DNA from 2 places in the Bradyrhizobium sp. LTSP857 genome. Region 2 is predicted to be linked to the other one. Evidence: predicted binding sites of a transcription regulator. Region 2 holds the regulator's gene; the other holds the start of a gene.

Region 1 (8,422 bases), on a different contig from region 2:
TCGGCACGCCGATCCAGGGCCTCGCCTCGGTCACCGGGCTCGATCCCTACATCCTCGGCGCGATGGTCGGGCGGCAACTGCCGATCTTTTCGCTGATCGTGCCGTTCTGGGTGGTGTGGGCGTTCGCGGGCTGGAAGGGCATGAAGGACGTCTGGCCGGCGATCCTCGTCACCGGCGTGTCGTTCGCAGTCCCGCAATTCGTGATTTCCAATTTCGTCAATCCCTGGATCGTCGACATCGGCGCGTCGCTGATCTCGATGGGCGCGCTGATCCTGTTCTTGAAAGTATGGCAACCCCGGCAACTCTGGCTGTCGCCGGCGCTGCGCGGCCGCGACGAATCGACCGCCACCATGGCCGCGGCCAAGCCGCTCGACAAAACGCCGCTGACGCAGGGCGAGCTGTTCAGCGCGCTGCTGCCGTGGATCATCGTCTGCATCGTGATGCTGATCTGGGGCAACGGCGGCTTCAAGACCTGGGCGAACTCGATCTTTACCTGGAACTATCCCGTTCCCGAGTTGCACCAGATGATCAACAAGGTGGCGCCGGTTGCGGCTAAGCCGACGCCGGAGGGCGCGGTGTTCGGCTTCACCTATTTGTCGTTCACCGGCACGGGCCTGCTGATCGCGGCGATCATCTCGGGCTTCCTGATGGGCGTCGGGCCCGGCAGGTTGCTGGTGGAATATGGCCGCACCATTCGGCTCTGCGCGATCTCGCTGATCACGATCTCGGCGATGCTTGCGATCGGCACGCTCACGCGTCTGTCCGGCGTCGACGCGACGCTCGGCTTGGCGTTCGCCGCAACCGGGGTGCTCTATCCCTTCTTCGGCACGCTGCTCGGCTGGCTCGGTGTGGCGCTGACGGGATCGGATACGTCGTCGAATATCCTGTTCGGCAACCTCCAGAAGATCACCTCCGAGCAGCTCGGCCTGTCGCCGATCCTGATGGCGGCGGCGAACTCGTCCGGCGGCGTGATGGGCAAGATGATCGACGCGCAATCGATCGTGGTCGCGTCCACCGCCACCAACTGGTACGGCCACGAGGGCACGATCCTGCGTTTCGTGTTCTGGCACTCGATCGTGCTGGCCTCGCTGGTCGGCGTGTTCGTGACGTTGCAGGCCTATGTCTGGCCGTTCACGGCGATGGTCCTGAAGTAGCGGGCGACGCCCAGTTTCGACGCAAATCCCCGCGGGGTTGCTCGTTCCCGCGGGGATTTTTGCGACTTGAATCGACGAACCTTCTCAAAGGCTTCGCCGTCTTATAGAAGACCCGGAAAATCGGGTTGGTCGAGAGGTCTCATGGTTTCGTTCAAGCGGATGGTATGTGCGGCGGCCGCGGTGCTTGCGATGTCCACTGTCGCGTGTGCGGAAGAGGGCTTCCCCTTCGGCACCGAGATGACATTGGAGGCGGTGCCGCAGTCCGGCTCGAAACGGATCCCGAACATCGAGATCGGCGACAATGGCGAGGTCGTGCTGGAGCTCTGGTGCAAGGGCGGCAAGGGCCAGTTTTCCGTTGCCGGCAACACCGTGATCTTCGTCCCCGGTCAGATCCAGGACCGTTCCTGCCCACAGGCAAAGGCCCAGGCCGACGACGATCTCGTCGCGGCGCTCGCAGCCGTCGAGACCTGGAAGCGCCAGGGCGACGTGCTCACGCTGATCGGCCCGAAGCCGCTGCGCTTTCGCGCCAACGGGAATTAGCTCTCTCGCTGTCATTCCCCGCGCAGGCGGGGAATCCAGTACGCCGCGGCTTATCGATTGACGACTGTCGTCTCGGAGTACTGGATCGCCCGCCCCAGTGCGCAAGCGCGCACAAGGCGGGCGATGACAGAGACCTGAGTTTGGCGATCAGCCTACTTCCACACCGACTTGTCGGCGTCCCAGCGCTGGCCCTTCAGCTCCTTGGCCAGCGCCTCGACCGAGCCGTTGTCGTCAGCCTGGTCGCTTTCCTCGTCGGCTGCCGCTTCGTCGGACAAATTGAGCTTTGCGCCGGTGCTCTCATCGGTGGTCGTGGTTGAGGGGTTGCCGATCCAGAGCATCAACTTGTCGGTCGTCCCCGGCTTGTCGGCGGAGACGAGGGCCGCGACCTCGATCGTGTCGGTGAGTTCGAGCGCCGGGAAATCCTGGTTCGGCCGCTTGAAGACGAGCTTGAGCTTGCCGGTGGCGGGGCTGAAGTTTTGCGAGACCGGCTTGGCCGCGAGCGTCCTGCTCAGCACGCCCGCGACCGCGGTCGCGAGCTTGTCACGGTTGATCTTGTCGCCGTCGCGCCAGTCGGCTGCGGCGATGCGGATGGAGCGATCCATCTCGGTCATCCCGGAGGTCCAGCCGGCGGCGGTGACGCCCGGCGTCGCCTTGAATTTCGCGAGCAGCGCGGCCGCGCGCTCCGGATCGACCGACATGTTGATGGTCTGCTCGCCGGCGCGCAGCGCGTCGCAGCCGACGGTCAGGCTCGCCAGCGTCACCTCGATGTCCTGACCCCTAAGGCTCTTCAGGAAGTCGGTCGCCGCATCCAGCTTGACCTTGACCGCGATTGCTTCCGGCGAGACTTCGGTAAAATCCTTCGGCTGCGGCGTGATGCCGTCATCGGTGGTCTGGTTGTCCAGAAATTCCTTCTCGCTGAGATCGGAATTGTCGGGCGAGGCGACCTCGGTCATGACCTGGCCGATGCCGATCTGGCCGCGGAATTCGAAGGTGTCGCCGGTCGGCTTGCGCGCGAGCTTGACGGTGACCGGCGCCTTCTCGCCAAGGCTCGAGGTTGTGCCGGTCAGCGTCTGGCCCGCGACCTGGAGATTGACGACGAAGCGGTCCTTGCGGTCGGAATTCTTGGCGACGGGGTAGCAGACGTCGAGCACGGCCGCCGTGACGATCTTGCCGGACCGCGTCTCCTTCAGGATCACGTCGGCATTGCCGTCCATCAGTCCGTCGATCGAGGTGAAATAGCGCGTCTCCGTGCCACCGGGCGCCGTCGCCTTTGGCGACAGCTTCATCTGGGCGGAGGCGACTTCGGGCGAGACGGCAAGCAGAGCCGCCAAAAGGGCTGTTGAGCAAACCAGAAGCGCGCGCATCGACGAATTCCTCGAGCAATGGAGCATGATTCGGACCCGGAGGACCGCGTTAGCGCAAAGTGTGAAGCGGTTTTCCGAAAGGATCATGCTCAAACAATAGAATCGGCGCCACCGTAGTGGGTTTTGGCCGTCGGTTGAATCGGAAAGCTTGGGCCCAGATCTGTAAAAAACCCAAGTCTGTAAAAAACATAGTCGGCAAAAAAGAAGGCCGCCCGGAGGCGGCCTTCGCAACATTGCATTGGAACGAACGGCCTAGAAGCCGCCCATGCCCCCGCCGCCCGGGGCGGGCGCGGCTTCCTTCTTCGGCGATTCGGCGACCATCGCCTCGGTGGTGACCAGCAGGCCTGCGATCGAGGCGGCGTCCTGGAGCGCGGTGCGCACCACCTTGGCGGGGTCGATGATGCCCTTCTCGACCATGTCGACATAGTCCTCGTTCTGTGCGTCGAAGCCGAAGGTCTCGGACTTGTTCTCCAGGATCTTGCCGACCACGATCGAGCCCTCGACGCCGGCATTCTCCGAGATCTGGCGGATCGGAGCTTCCAGCGCCTTCAGCACGATGTTGATGCCGGCCTGGACGTCGGCATTGGCGTTGGTGAGACGACCGACCGCCTTCTTGGCGCGCAGCAGGGCGACGCCGCCGCCGGGGACGATGCCTTCCTGCACCGCGGCGCGAGTGGCGTTGAGCGCGTCCTCGACGCGGTCCTTTTTCTCCTTGACCTCGATCTCGGTCGCGCCGCCGACGCGGATCACCGCGACGCCGCCTGCGAGCTTGGCAAGACGCTCCTGGAGCTTCTCACGGTCGTAGTCCGAGGTGGTCTCCTCGATCTGCGCCTTGATCTGGCCGACGCGCGCCTCGATGTCGGGCTTCTTGCCGGCGCCCTTGACGATCGTGGTGTTTTCCTTGTCGATCACGACCTTGCCCGCGCGTCCCAGCATCTTCACCGTGACGTTCTCGAGCTTGATGCCGAGCTCTTCCGAGATCAGCTGGCCGCCGGTCAGGATCGCGAGATCCTCCAGCATGGCCTTGCGGCGATCGCCGAAGCCAGGCGCCTTGACGGCGGCAACCTTCAGGCCGCCACGGAGACGGTTGACGACCAGCGTGGCCAGCGCCTCGCCCTCGACGTCCTCGGCGATGATGACGAGCGGCTTGCCCGACTGCACCACGGCTTCCAGCACCGGCAGCATGGCCTGAAGGCCGGACAGCTTCTTCTCGTGCAGGAGGATGTAGGCGTCCTCGAGCTCGGCGGTCATCTTCTCGGCGTTGGTGACGAAGTAGGGCGACAGATAGCCGCGGTCGAACTTCATGCCCTCGACGATGTCGACTTCGGTGACGAGCGACTTGTTCTCTTCGACGGTGATGACACCCTCGTTGCCGACCTTCTGCATCGCCTGCGCGATCATCTTGCCGATGGCGGTATCGCCGTTGGCCGAGATGGTGCCGACCTGGGCGACCTCGGAGGAGGCCGCGACCGGCTTGGCGCGCTTCTCGATGTCCTTGATGACGGCCGCAACCGCGATGTCGATGCCGCGCTTGAGATCCATCGGGTTCATGCCGGCGGCAACCGACTTGGCGCCTTCGCGCACGATGGCCTGGGCCAGCACGGTCGCGGTGGTGGTGCCGTCGCCGGCGAGGTCGTTGGTCTTGGAGGCGACCTCACGCACCATCTGTGCGCCCATGTTCTCGAACTTGTCCTCGAGCTCGATCTCCTTGGCGACGGTGACGCCGTCCTTGGTGATGCGGGGCGCGCCGAACGACTTCTCGATGAGGACGTTGCGGCCCTTCGGGCCGAGCGTCACCTTGACGGCGTTAGCGAGAATGTCGACGCCGCGCAGCATGCGATCGCGCGCGTCTCCGGAAAACTTGACGTCCTTGGCAGCCATGTTCTGCAGTCCCTGTTATTCGCGATGGATCTTGTTTCGTGATGTGTCTTGTGTGTTCGTCGCATCAATTCCGGGACCCGCTAGGGCGAGCCCGGCGGAATGATGGATGCCCGGACCTGATGATCCGGGCATGGCATTCAGCGGCCGTTCAGGCGTCTGGCCTTAGGCCATCACGCCCATGATGTCTGACTCTTTCATGATCAGGAGATCTTCGTTGTCGATCTTGACCTCGGTGCCCGACCACTTGCCGAACAGCACGCGGTCGCCGACCTTGAGGTCGATCGGGATCAGCTTGCCCGCCTCGTCGCGGCCGCCGGGGCCAACGGCGACGATTTCGCCCTGGGACGGCTTTTCCTTGGCGGTGTCGGGAATGATGATGCCGCCCTTGGTCTTTGCTTCGGCATCGATACGTTTGACCACGACACGGTCATGCAGCGGACGAAATTTGGACTTAGCCATGACGTTTCCCTTTGGAGGCTCGGTTTTCCGAAAGCAGCGGAGGTGGGTGAGGGCAGCGCTGCCATCCATCCTCTTGCCGAGGATCGAACAGCGCGCTTAGCAATCGGTCTTCCCGAGTGCTAATAGTGCGCCCGGGAATATGGCTTGGCTGCGATCCTGTCAAGCAAAGGTGGTTAAGCGATTGGTGAGGCGGATATAGGATGATGGCATTGGAAACTCGTTCGGGGCGCCGGCGTATATTAGGACGTCATTGCTCCGCCAGCGGTTTTGCGCTTGGCTGCGGGAGGGGTGCGGCCGTGGTCTTGCTCGGGGGAATGCTATGATCAGTTCAGCTCACGCACGCACGGTTGCCAATCTGGCGGCGGCCTCTTGCCTGGCGCTGCTGCTTGGCGCCTGTGGCGGCGGCTTGAGCCTGCCGTCCTTTTCGTCATCCTCGCCGCCGCCCGCGGCCGAGCCCGGCGTCGGGCCGGAAATGCCGGCGTCGATCCGCGCCGACGAGATCGTCGGCCGCTGGGGGCTCGCCTCGTTCCAGAACCCGGCCGACCGTGCCCGCACCGAGGCGGCCGCCCGGGCCCAGTGCAAGAATCCTTACGTGATCGGCGCCGGGACCTCCGGCGGCGTTGTCATGCATCTGGCCGACCAGGCAACACCGCAGGAATTGCGGCTGAAGGGCTCGCCCGGCGGCAAGAACTATATCGGCCCGTCCGGCCCGACGCCCGGCGAGCAGGACCGCGAGATCGTCTCCTTCGACGGCCGCGTCATGATCACCCGCTTCGTCGACAAGGACGCCGCCACCCGCTACGGCAACATGGTCTACGTCCGCTGCGCGCCCAGGGCGTGATCGGGGTACCCGTCTAACCACTCGTCATTGCGAGGAGCGAAGCGACGAAGCAATCCAGGCTGTCTCTGCGGACGCAGTCTGGATTGCTTCGCTTCGCTCGCAATGACGAACAACAAAAACGCCGGCTCTCGCCGGCGTTTTGCTTTTCCGTATGTCGCGTCCGATCAGTCGAACAGCGCGTCGATGTCGTCCTGCGAGGCGTGGCCGACGTCGCCGGCGAGCTTCGGGCCGTTGAGAAGCTTGTCGTCGTCGCTGCGGGTGTCGACCTGCGCCGGCACGTGCGACTTGATCGCGTCGACGCCGCCCCAGATGTCCATCATCGCATTGATGTGCTGCTCGATGAATTTCATCGTGCCCATGACTTTGCTGATGCGCTGGCCGGTCAGGTCCTGGAAGTTGCAGGCCTCGAAGATCGAGATGACGCGTTCCTGTATGTCGTCGGCCAGACGCTTCTGCTGATCGGCGGACTGGACCTTGGACATCGCACTGGCCGCCTGGTCGATCGATTCAGCGGCTTCGAGGATCTGCTGGGTCGCCTGCTCGGTGCCGCCGACCACGGCGCCGAGCTCGCCATTGACCTTGGCCATTTCGCCGCCGTCAAAGCTCTTGCCGTGCAGCGTCGCGATCTCGCGCTTGGTACGATCGATGGCGTCATGGATGAGGTCGAGCTCGACCTTCAGCTTCTCGCACTGCTCGATCTGAGCCCGGTAGGTCTCAAGCATCGTGCGCGCGTCGGTAAGCTCCTGGGCCGTGGAGGCGTCGATCGCCGCCATGGCTGCGCTGCCGGACAAGGGCGCAGGCGTAATGCCTTTCGCCATCTGTGCGCGGATCGCACGCAGCTCTGCCATGATCTCGCTATGCATCGGCGCTGCCTCCTCAATCATTTCGGGGCTGGGCATCTCGCCGACAATAGCCTCCTCGACACGAAAACGTTTGCGGTGAATAGCCATTAGGAACTCCCCCCACCTCACTCACGCGTCTTTTTAGGCAGAAGCGATTTAACACGGAGTTCACGGCCGGAACTGTTGTGCGGCCGCGCGCGACGCGGTCAAAACCGCCGGTTAACCATGCAATTGCGGTGTTCACCGAAAATAAACGCTGATCGCCAAATTGCCCCTCGCTTGGCGAAATGGTGAATCGAAACGCCGCCTCCGTTTACCAAACAAAACGCCTTTTGCTCTTTATTGACCACGTCGCGAGCGCTGATCAGCAAGCCGCGTTCGACGGCGAATGTAACTAGACGAAACAGTACAGAGTACGTCGATGTTCAAGAAAATGTCTGTCGCGCTGCTTGGCAGCGCTTGCACCTTCATTGCCGGCGCAACCAGCGCCAGCGCCTTCGATAATACGGTGCCGAACGATCCGCCCGCGGTGCTCTATCAGCCGCAGGTGCCGCCAGCGCCGGTGCGTGTCGCCTCCAATGCGAACATGGGCGGCGGCTTCATCGAGTTCCTGTTCGGCGATGGGCCCGGCCGCGGCCCGGCCTATGCTCCGCAGCAGCCGATGTACCAGCAGCAGCCGGGTTATAATGATCCGCGCCGCCTGCCGCCGATGGGCGAGCCGCAGATGCAGGGGGCCGGCCTCCAGCAGGAGGCCGTCGACCCGCGGCAGCGTCAGTTCGATCCGAAATTCGAGAAACAACTTGTTGACTATAGCGGCAAGGAAAGTGCCGGCACGATCGTGGTCGATTCCTCGAACAAGTTTCTCTATCTCGTCGAGGGCAGCGGCCGGGCGATGCGTTATGGCATCGGCGTCGGACGCGAGGGCTTCACCTGGTCCGGCGTGAAGTCGATCACGGCCAAGCGCGAATGGCCGGATTGGACGCCGCCGGCGGAAATGATCGCACGCCGTCCCGACTTGCCCAGGCACATGGAAGGCGGCCCGGAAAATCCGCTCGGCGCGCGCGCGATGTATCTGGGCTCCACGCTTTACCGCATCCATGGCTCCAACGAGCCTTGGACCATCGGCACCAACGTCTCCTCCGGCTGCATCCGCATGCGCAACGAGGACGTCATCGACCTCTACGGCCGCGTCAATGTCGGCACGAAGGTCGTGGTGATGTGAGCGGCTGATGCTCGAAATGAAAACGGCCGCCTCAAGGGCGGCCGTTTTTGTTTGATGGAGCAGCCTTACACGGAATCGTTGCCGCCGTCGTCATTGCCGAAATCGCTGTTGTCGGCCAT
Region 2 (8,422 bases):
CGAGGGCTGCCGCAGTCGGCTCGTTGATGATGCGCAGCACTTCAAGGCCAGCGATCTTGCCGGCATCTTTGGTCGCCTGGCGCTGGGCGTCGTTGAAGTAGGCCGGAACGGTGATGACCGCCTGGTCGACCTTCTGGCCCAGATGGGCTTCCGCGGTCTCCTTCATCTTCTGCAAGATGAACGCCGAAACCTGCGAGGGCGAGTAGGTCTGGCCGTCGGCCTCGACCCAGGCGTCGCCGTTGGAAGCCTTCACGATCTTGTACGGAACGAGCTTCTTGTCCTTCTCGACCATCGGGTCGTCGTAGCGGCGGCCGATGAGGCGCTTCACTGCGAAGAACGTACGCTCGGGGTTGGTGACGGCCTGGCGCTTGGCAGGCTGGCCGACGAGGCGCTCACCGTCATCCGTGACGGCGACGATCGAAGGCGTCGTGCGCATGCCTTCGGAATTCTCGATGACCTTGGCGTTCTTGCCATCCATTACGGCGACGCACGAATTCGTGGTGCCGAGGTCGATCCCAATGACCTTTCCCATGGTCCAGATATCCTTGTTTTTGCGGCAGGTTGGCTGGGCCCAGAAGGCACCCGAACCGAAACCCCCTAAGATCAAACATCCGCGATATTGCGATGGTTGACGCTCATATAGGAGGGGGGGTGGGCCCCGCAAGGACCGAACGCAAGTTTCGGCCGTGAAAACATTGGGTTTTGGAAGAACATATCCGGGCTGGACCGCCCTTGCGGGTGAGGAATTATTAACAGGTCTGCGCTCGGCCTGCCCCCCGCCGCCACCCTGTTGCGGCAAGGCCAAACCCGCTAAAAGGCGGACCGGCCGGACCACCGCGCGCTAGGCTGCCCCACGCGACAAAGGGGCCCGATGGCCGACCATCGAACGGCCTCAATGTGAACCAAGTAGAGTGCCCATGAAGCTCATTCGCCCCCTCGCCGCGCTCGCCCTCCTCGCTGCCACAGCACTTCCGGCCTTCGCCGCCGACGCCGTTTTCCCGCCTGGCTTGCGCCTCGGCATGGCGCCACTGGTCGGGCTGAGCACGGCCAAGACCTTTCCCGGCTTCGAGAGCGAGGACGGCAACGTCAAGGTGCTGATCACCGAGCTGCCGCCGGCGGCCTATGGCGAGGTCGTGGCCGCCTTCAACGCGAATCCGGCCGGCAGCAACGGCGTCAAGCCGGACAAGATCGAGACGCCGGCGGGGTTGGCCTATTTCACCACCGAGAGCGGCAAGGCCGGCGATACTCCGGTGAAGCGCTATTCGATGATCGTGCCGGGTGCCGGCTTCTCCGGCTATGTCGCGGTGCAGGTCCCCGAGAACGCATCGAAAATCTACACCGACGACGCGGTGCGGCAGATGTTTGCGACCGCGGTAACCCGCAGGGAAGTGTCGGCCGACGAACAGATCGGGCTGATGCCGTTCAAGATCACCGACCTCGCCGATTTCAAGGACGTTCGCACGCTGGTCCCGGGCAGCAGCATCATCCTGGCCGACGGCAACGAGAGCACAGGCTATGAATCGAAGCCGTTCATGATCCTCGGCCTGATCGGCGCGACCCCGCAGCAGGCCGACGATCGCGCCCGCTTCGCCCAGGAGGCCGCGCTCCAGATCCCCGGCGTGCGCGAATCGCGCGTCACCATGTCCGAGCCGATCCGCATCAATGGCCAGCAGGGCTTTGAGACCCGGATCGACGGCATCAGCGGCAAGGACAAGACCGCGGTCACGGTGGTGCAGTGGATCCGCTTCTCAACCGGCGGCGCCTCGCTGCGCATCATCGCCAGCGCGCCGCGCGACCAGTGGGTGAACGCCTTCACCCGCTTCCGCGCAGTGCGCGACGGCATCCAGCCGAAGGGCTAAGCGAAAACGGTCCAGCACACTCGGTGTCGTCCCGGCGGAGGCCGGGACCCAATAACCACAGGGAGTGGTTGCAGGACGAGCCGGTAACTCCGAGTCTTCGCAAAACTATTGCTGCGGCGTATGGGTCCCGGCCTTCGCCGGGACGACGAGAAAGTAGCCCGCCCAAGCGCTCACCAGACCCGGCTGCATTTTCGGGCTTCTGTTCGTATACGAACGGAATTAGGCTCCTTCCTCGTTGGATCATTCAGAGGGAGACGAACGATGCTGGATCGGCGACAAATCTTGGCGGCGCTGGGGACGACGGCGCTCGCGAGCCTCGCTCCAACCGCGCTGTTGGCCGCGGCCTCGATCAAGCCGGACGACACATCCGCGCTGCTCGTGATCGACGTGCAGAACTGTTTTCTTCCGGGCGGCAGCCTCGCGGTGAAGGAAGGCGAGCAGGTGGTGCCGGTCATCAACAAGATGGCCAAGGGATTTTCGAACGTGGTGATGACGCAGGACTGGCACACGCCCGGCCATGTCTCGTTCGCATCGGTGCATTCCGGCAAGAAGCCGTTCGAAACGATCGACCTGCCCTATGGCAAGCAGGTGCTGTGGCCGGACCATTGCGTGCAGGGCACCGACGGCGCTTCGCTGTCGAAGGATCTCTCGATCCCGCAGGCCGAGCTCATCATCCGCAAGGGCTTTCACAAGGACGTCGACAGCTATTCGGCCTTCCTCGAGGCCGACGGCAAGACCTCGACCGGCCTCGCCGGCTATCTCAAGGGCCGCAAGATCAAGCGCGTGTTCGTTGCGGGTCTCGCGACGGACTTCTGTGTCGCCTGGACCGCGCTCGACGCGCGCAAGGCCGGCTTCGAGGTCTATGTCGTGGAAGACGCCTGCCGCGGCATCGACAATCAGGGCTCGCTCGCGAAAGCCTGGGCCGATATGGCCAAGGCCGGGGTGAAGCGGATTCAGTCTGCGGATATCGCGGTGAGCGCGTAAGGCGACGCGACTCTTCCGCCAAACCCGCATCCTGAGGAGCGCGCCCTTCGGGCGCGGCTCCTCACCATGAGGATTGCGAGCTTACGCCCGCTTCAGTTCGCCTCGTTGCTGTTGGCCGCAGGTGCAGCCTTCGCGCCGCCCTTGGCGACACCGACCAGAGCCGGACGCAGCACGCGGTCGCCGATGGTGTAGCCGGCCTGCATGACCTGCACCACGGTGCCTGACGGCACCGACGGATCGGGCACCTCGAACATCGCCTGCTGGAAGTTCGGGTCGAACTTCTGGCCCGAGGGGTCGAACTTCTTCACGCCGTGCTTCTCCAGCGCATTGAGCAGCGAGCGCTCGGTGAGCTCGACGCCCTCGATCAGCGAGGTCATACCGGGATCAGCCGCGGCACGAGTCTCGGCCGGAATGGCATCGAGCGCGCGCTGGAGATTGTCGGCGATGTCGAGCACGTCGCGGGCAAAGCCGGTGACGCCGTAGAGCTTGGAGTCGGCGACCTCCTTGGCGGTGCGCTTACGCAGATTCTCCATCTCGGCCAGCGTCCGCAGCATGCGGTCGCGCGCCTCGGCAGCTTCCTTCTGCAACAATTCGACCGAGCCGGGCTCGGGATCGTCGGGCATGATGTAGGGCTTCGACACCACGGGCTCGCCGGTCGCAGCGGTCGTGTCTTCGGGTTGCCGGTCTCGATCGGTCATCGGCTCTCTTTTCAAACTCGTCTCAGGGATTTTTCTCGCCCGGATATCGTGCTTCGGGCGCCGAAAATCAAGCGCCCGTGATCGTCTGAGCCGCCGGTCAGCCGCCCAGGAGGCGACTGACGATGCGGGCAGCGTAGTCCACGGTCGGGATCACGCGGGCATAATTCAGCCGGGTCGGGCCGATTACGCCCAAAACACCGACGATATGGCCGGCGGCATCCCGATAGGGCGAGATGATGGTGGAGGAGCCGGACAGCGAGAACAGCTTGTTCTCGCTGCCGATGAAGATTCTCACACCCTCGGCGGTCTCGGCGCGGCCGAGCAGATCGACCACGCCGCGCTTGGTCTCAAGGTCATCAAACAGCAGCCGCACCCGCTCGAGGTCTTCCAGCGCGTGCAAATCCTCCAGCAGATTGGCGTGGCCACGTACGATCAGCTGACGATTTTCATTCTCGCCGCCGGACCAACTGGCGATACCGGCTGCGATTACCTTCTGGGTGAGCTGGTCGAGCTCCGCACGGGCTTCGCCCAGTGCAGTTTCGAGCTCGAGCCGGGCCTCGGCCAGCGTCCGGCCGCGAATCCGCGCATTGAGGAAATTGCCGGCCTCCGTCAGCGCCGAGGACGGAACTCCGGGCGGAAGGGTCAGCACACGGTTTTCGACCTGACCGTCCTCGCCGACCAGGATCACCAGCGCCTTCTCGGGTTCCAGTCGGACGAATTCGATATGTTTCAGCCGCGAATTGGATTTTGGCGTCAGCACCACGGCGGCGGCGCGGGTGAGGCCGGACAACCGCGTCAGCGCTTCCGACAGCGCCGCCTCCACCGATTGGGCGTGGCCCACCGACGTCAGCTGGCTCTGGATCGACTGCCGCTCGGCCTCGTTGAGGTCGCCGACCTGCATCAGGGCATCGACGAAGAAGCGCAGGCCGAGTTCCGTCGGCAAACGGCCGGCGGAGGTGTGCGGCGCGTAGATCAGGCCGAGCTGTTCCAGATCGGCCATGACATTGCGGACCGAGGCCGGCGACAACGGCATGGCGATCAGGCGCGAGATATTGCGTGAGCCGACCGGCTCGCCGGTCGTGAGATAACTCTCGACGATTTGACGAAAGATGTCGCGAGAACGCTCGTTGAGCTGGGCAAGGCCCGCGCGCGGCGCGATCAGATGGATCGGATCGTGATGGGCCACGGACGTAACTCCTCTCGGCTGCCTTTAATCTGTCCATCCGGGAGCCCCCTGACAAGCGGGGTTTTGCGATTGCTCGATAGTTGCTTGGGGACCGAAAAGCCCTTGCTGCTCACCCTCACCCCCCCTACAAGCACCGCGAACAGCCTATTCCCGTGAGTTTTGGAGGATTTCCCATGCGGCCAAGCCGCCGTGCGCCCGATGAATTGCGCCCCGTGACGCTTGAGCGTGGCGTGGTCAAATATGCGGAAGGCTCCTGCCTGGTGAAATTCGGCGACACCCATGTGCTGGTCACTGCCACGCTGGAGGACCGCCTGCCGCCGTGGCTGAAGGGCCAGGGCCGCGGCTGGGTCACCGCCGAATACGGCATGCTGCCGCGCGCAACCTCCGAACGCACCCGCCGCGAAGCTGCCGCGGGCAAGCAGAGCGGCCGCACCGTCGAGATCCAGCGCCTGATCGGCCGCTCGCTCCGCACCATCGTCGATCTCGAAGCACTCGGTGAGCGCCAGATCACGGTCGATTGCGACGTGCTCCAGGCCGACGGCGGCACCCGCACGGCCTCGATCACCGGCGCCTGGGTCGCGCTCGCCGATTGCATCAGCTGGATGAAGACGCGCAACATGATCAAGGCCAAGGTGTTGCGCGACAACGTCGCCGCGATCTCCTGCGGCATCTACAAGGGCACACCGGTGCTGGATCTCGACTATGCCGAGGATTCCGAGGCCGATACCGACGCCAATTTCGTCATGACCGGCGATGGCCGCATCATCGAGGTGCAGGGCACCGCGGAACGCGAGCCGTTCACGGAAGCCGAGTTCCTGGCGCTGATGGCGCTGGCCCGCAAGGGCGTCGCGCGTCTCGTGGACTTGCAGAAACTGGCCGTGGCGTAGTCAATAAGCCCATGCATCGCCGAATCACCGGAAAGCTGGTCATCGCCACCCACAATCCCGGCAAGCTCGCCGAGATGAAGGAGCTGTTGGCGCCTTACGGCATCGAGGCGGTGTCGGCCGGTGAGCTCGGCCTTCCCGAGCCGGAAGAGACCGGCAACGATTTCCGCAGCAATGCCGCGATCAAGGCCATCGCAGCGGCGCAGGCGACCAAGCTTCCTTCCTTCGCCGATGATTCCGGCATCGTGGTCGATGCACTCGACGGCGCGCCCGGCATTTTCTCCGCACGCTGGGCCGGTCCGAGCAAAGACTTCGCAGCGGCGATGGCGCAGATCGAACGCCTGTTGCAGGAGCGCGGCGCAACCACGGCGGACAAGCGCACGGCGCATTTCGTCTCCGCGCTCTGCGTCGCCTGGCCCGACGATCATCTCGAAGAGGTCGAAGCGCGCGTCGATGGCACCCTGGTCTGGCCGCCGCGCGGCACGGCCGGCTTCGGCTACGATCCGATGTTTTTGCCCGATGGCCACACGCGTACGTTCGGCGAGATGACCAGCATCGAGAAGCACGGCCTGCCGCCGCTTGGCCTTGGCCTGTCGCATCGCGCCCGCGCCTTCGTGAAACTGGCGGAGATCTGCCTTGAGCCGCGCTAAGGAAGCCTTTGGCGTCTACGTGCACTGGCCGTTCTGCCTGTCGAAGTGCCCGTATTGCGACTTCAACAGCCATGTCCGCCACGTCGCGATCGACGAGGCACGCTTCGCCTCAGCTTTCGCGCGCGAGATTGAAACAACTGCACAGCGCGCGCCCGGCCGCGAGGTCACATCGATCTTCCTCGGTGGCGGCACGCCATCGCTGATGCAGCCGGCAACTGTCGGCGCGGTGCTCGATGCGATCGGCAAGCATTGGACAGTCGCGAGCGACGTCGAAGTCACGCTGGAAGCAAACCCGACCAGCGTCGAAGCCACGCGCTTCGCCGGCTATCGCGCGGCCGGCGTGAACCGTGTTTCGCTCGGCGTGCAGGCGCTTGATGATGCCTCGCTGAAGGCGCTGGGCCGCATGCACAGCGCGCGCGAGGCGCTCGACGCGGTCGCGATCGCGCGCCGTTCGTTCGACCGTTATTCGTTCGATCTGATCTACGCCCGCCCCGACCAGACGCCGGAGATGTGGGCGGATGAACTGCGGCTCGCCATCGATGAAGCCGCCGAGCATCTGTCGCTCTATCAATTGACGATCGAGGAAGGCACGCCGTTTTTCGGCCTGCACCAGGCCGGTAAATTGAAGACGCCGGACGAAGCGGTCGCCCGCGCGCTCTACGATGTCACGCAAGAGACCTGCGACAAGCTCGGGCTGCCCGCCTACGAGATCTCCAACCACGCGCGGCGTGGCGCCGAGTGCCGGCACAATCTCGTATACTGGCGCGGCCATGAATACGCCGGTGTCGGCCCCGGCGCGCACGGACGACTCGATATCGATGGCATCCGCCACGCCATCGCTACCGAGAAGCGCCCCGAAGCCTGGCTGATGCGGGTCGAGACCAACGGCAATGGCATCGTCACCGACGACCTCCTCAACAGCGAGGAGCGCGCCGACGAATTCTTGCTGATGGGATTGCGCCTCGCCGAGGGCATCGACCCCGAGCGCTACACCGCCCTGTCCGGCCGCCCGCTCGACCCCAAACGCATCGCGCTGCTGCGCGAAGAAGGCGCGATCACGGTTGATGCGACAGGACGGTTGCGCGTGACGAGCAGCGGATTCCCGGTGCTGGATGCGGTGGTCGCGGATCTGGCGGCGTAGCGAAATGCTGTAGCCCGGATGGAGCGCAGCGTAATCCGGGTTGCGCGAAATGAGGGACCGGTCCCGGATTTCGCTGCGCTCCATCCGGGCTACGAAGCCATCAAGCCCCAAAGCTCTTCGGCGAGCCCGCGACAGCGACACCGCCACCCGTCGTCACCTTCATCACCGCAAGCCCGCGCTCATTGGTGCCATCGGCGCGGAAGCGGAACAGGCCGTCGATGCCCGCAAAGCCTGAGGGATTGGTGAGCACGTCGGGCGAGAAGCGCGTGGTGCCTTGCGTGCGCGCGAGTGCAGCGACCAGCGCCACCGCATCATAGGCGAGCGTTGCGGTGCGCACCGGCTCGGCACCGTATTTGGTGCGGTAGCGGCCGGAGAAGGCGCGGAAGCCGGCCGGATCCGGCGCGGCATAGAGGCCGCCCTGCAGCGCTGCGTTGGCATAGACGCGCGGATTGTCCCAGAGGCCGGTGCCGAGCAACTGGATGTTGCGCAAATTCGCGCCCGCCGCAGTCATCGCATCGGCCACAGCGACGACGGCATCGCCGTCATCGGCAATGAACAGCGCATCCGCGCCACCAAGCTGCTGCGCCACGGTGCGTGCCGGCGTGGCGCGATCGGCGCCGTATTTCTCGAACGCGACAATGCGACCGCCGCGCCGCGGCACCGCCGCTTTCACCGCGGCCTCGACGACATTGCCATAGGCATTGTCGGGCACGAGCACGGCGACGGAGCGTTTTCCGATGCTGGCGGAATATTCGATGATGCGGTTGACGTCGGACTCCGGCAGGAAGGAGAGCAGATAGACGCCGCGGCCGGCGATGCTGGAATCGGTCGAGAACGCCATCACCGAGATGCCGCGCGTGCGCGCGACCTGCGCCACCGCCGGCACCGACTGCGCGAACAGCGGCCCCAAAATGATCTCGGCACCTTCGTCGACCGCCTGCTGTGCGCCCTGTTGGGCGCCTTGCGGGCTGCCGTTGTCGTCCTTGATCAAGAGCTGGATGTTGGGATTCTGAAACTCGG

What was found. The regulator HrcA, encoded in region 2, represses chaperone genes, less so after heat shock. The targets are predictions, from matches to a motif close to GTTAGCACTCNCNNNNNGNGAGTGCTAAC.
Region 1: a site for HrcA is predicted at 5,494-5,522, ahead of UP06_RS16510 (co-chaperone GroES). Genes of this name have one in related genera too.

The regions. Positions count from the first base shown of each region.
Region 1 covers NZ_JYMS01000026.1:494,402-502,823, reverse strand. Annotated here, with positions in the region: gene UP06_RS16530 (L-lactate permease) at 1-1,154, shown strand, start outside; gene UP06_RS16525 (META domain-containing protein) at 1,296-1,694, shown strand; gene UP06_RS16520 (hypothetical protein) at 1,847-3,058, opposite strand; gene groL (chaperonin GroEL) at 3,311-4,939, opposite strand; gene UP06_RS16510 (co-chaperone GroES) at 5,102-5,398, opposite strand; gene UP06_RS16505 (hypothetical protein) at 5,718-6,239, shown strand; gene UP06_RS16500 (protein phosphatase CheZ) at 6,404-7,189, opposite strand; gene UP06_RS16495 (L,D-transpeptidase) at 7,503-8,303, shown strand; partial or broken gene UP06_RS42100 (DUF2076 family protein) at 8,369-8,422, opposite strand, start outside.
Region 2 covers NZ_JYMS01000027.1:342,572-350,993, reverse strand. Annotated here, with positions in the region: gene dnaK (molecular chaperone DnaK) at 1-532, opposite strand, end outside; gene UP06_RS19105 (hypothetical protein) at 918-1,859, shown strand; gene pncA (bifunctional nicotinamidase/pyrazinamidase) at 2,121-2,843, shown strand; gene grpE (nucleotide exchange factor GrpE) at 2,936-3,541, opposite strand; gene hrcA (heat-inducible transcriptional repressor HrcA) at 3,639-4,727, opposite strand; gene rph (ribonuclease PH) at 4,901-5,614, shown strand; gene rdgB (RdgB/HAM1 family non-canonical purine NTP pyrophosphatase) at 5,626-6,261, shown strand; gene hemW (radical SAM family heme chaperone HemW) at 6,248-7,402, shown strand; gene UP06_RS19070 (penicillin-binding protein activator) at 7,503-8,422, opposite strand, start outside.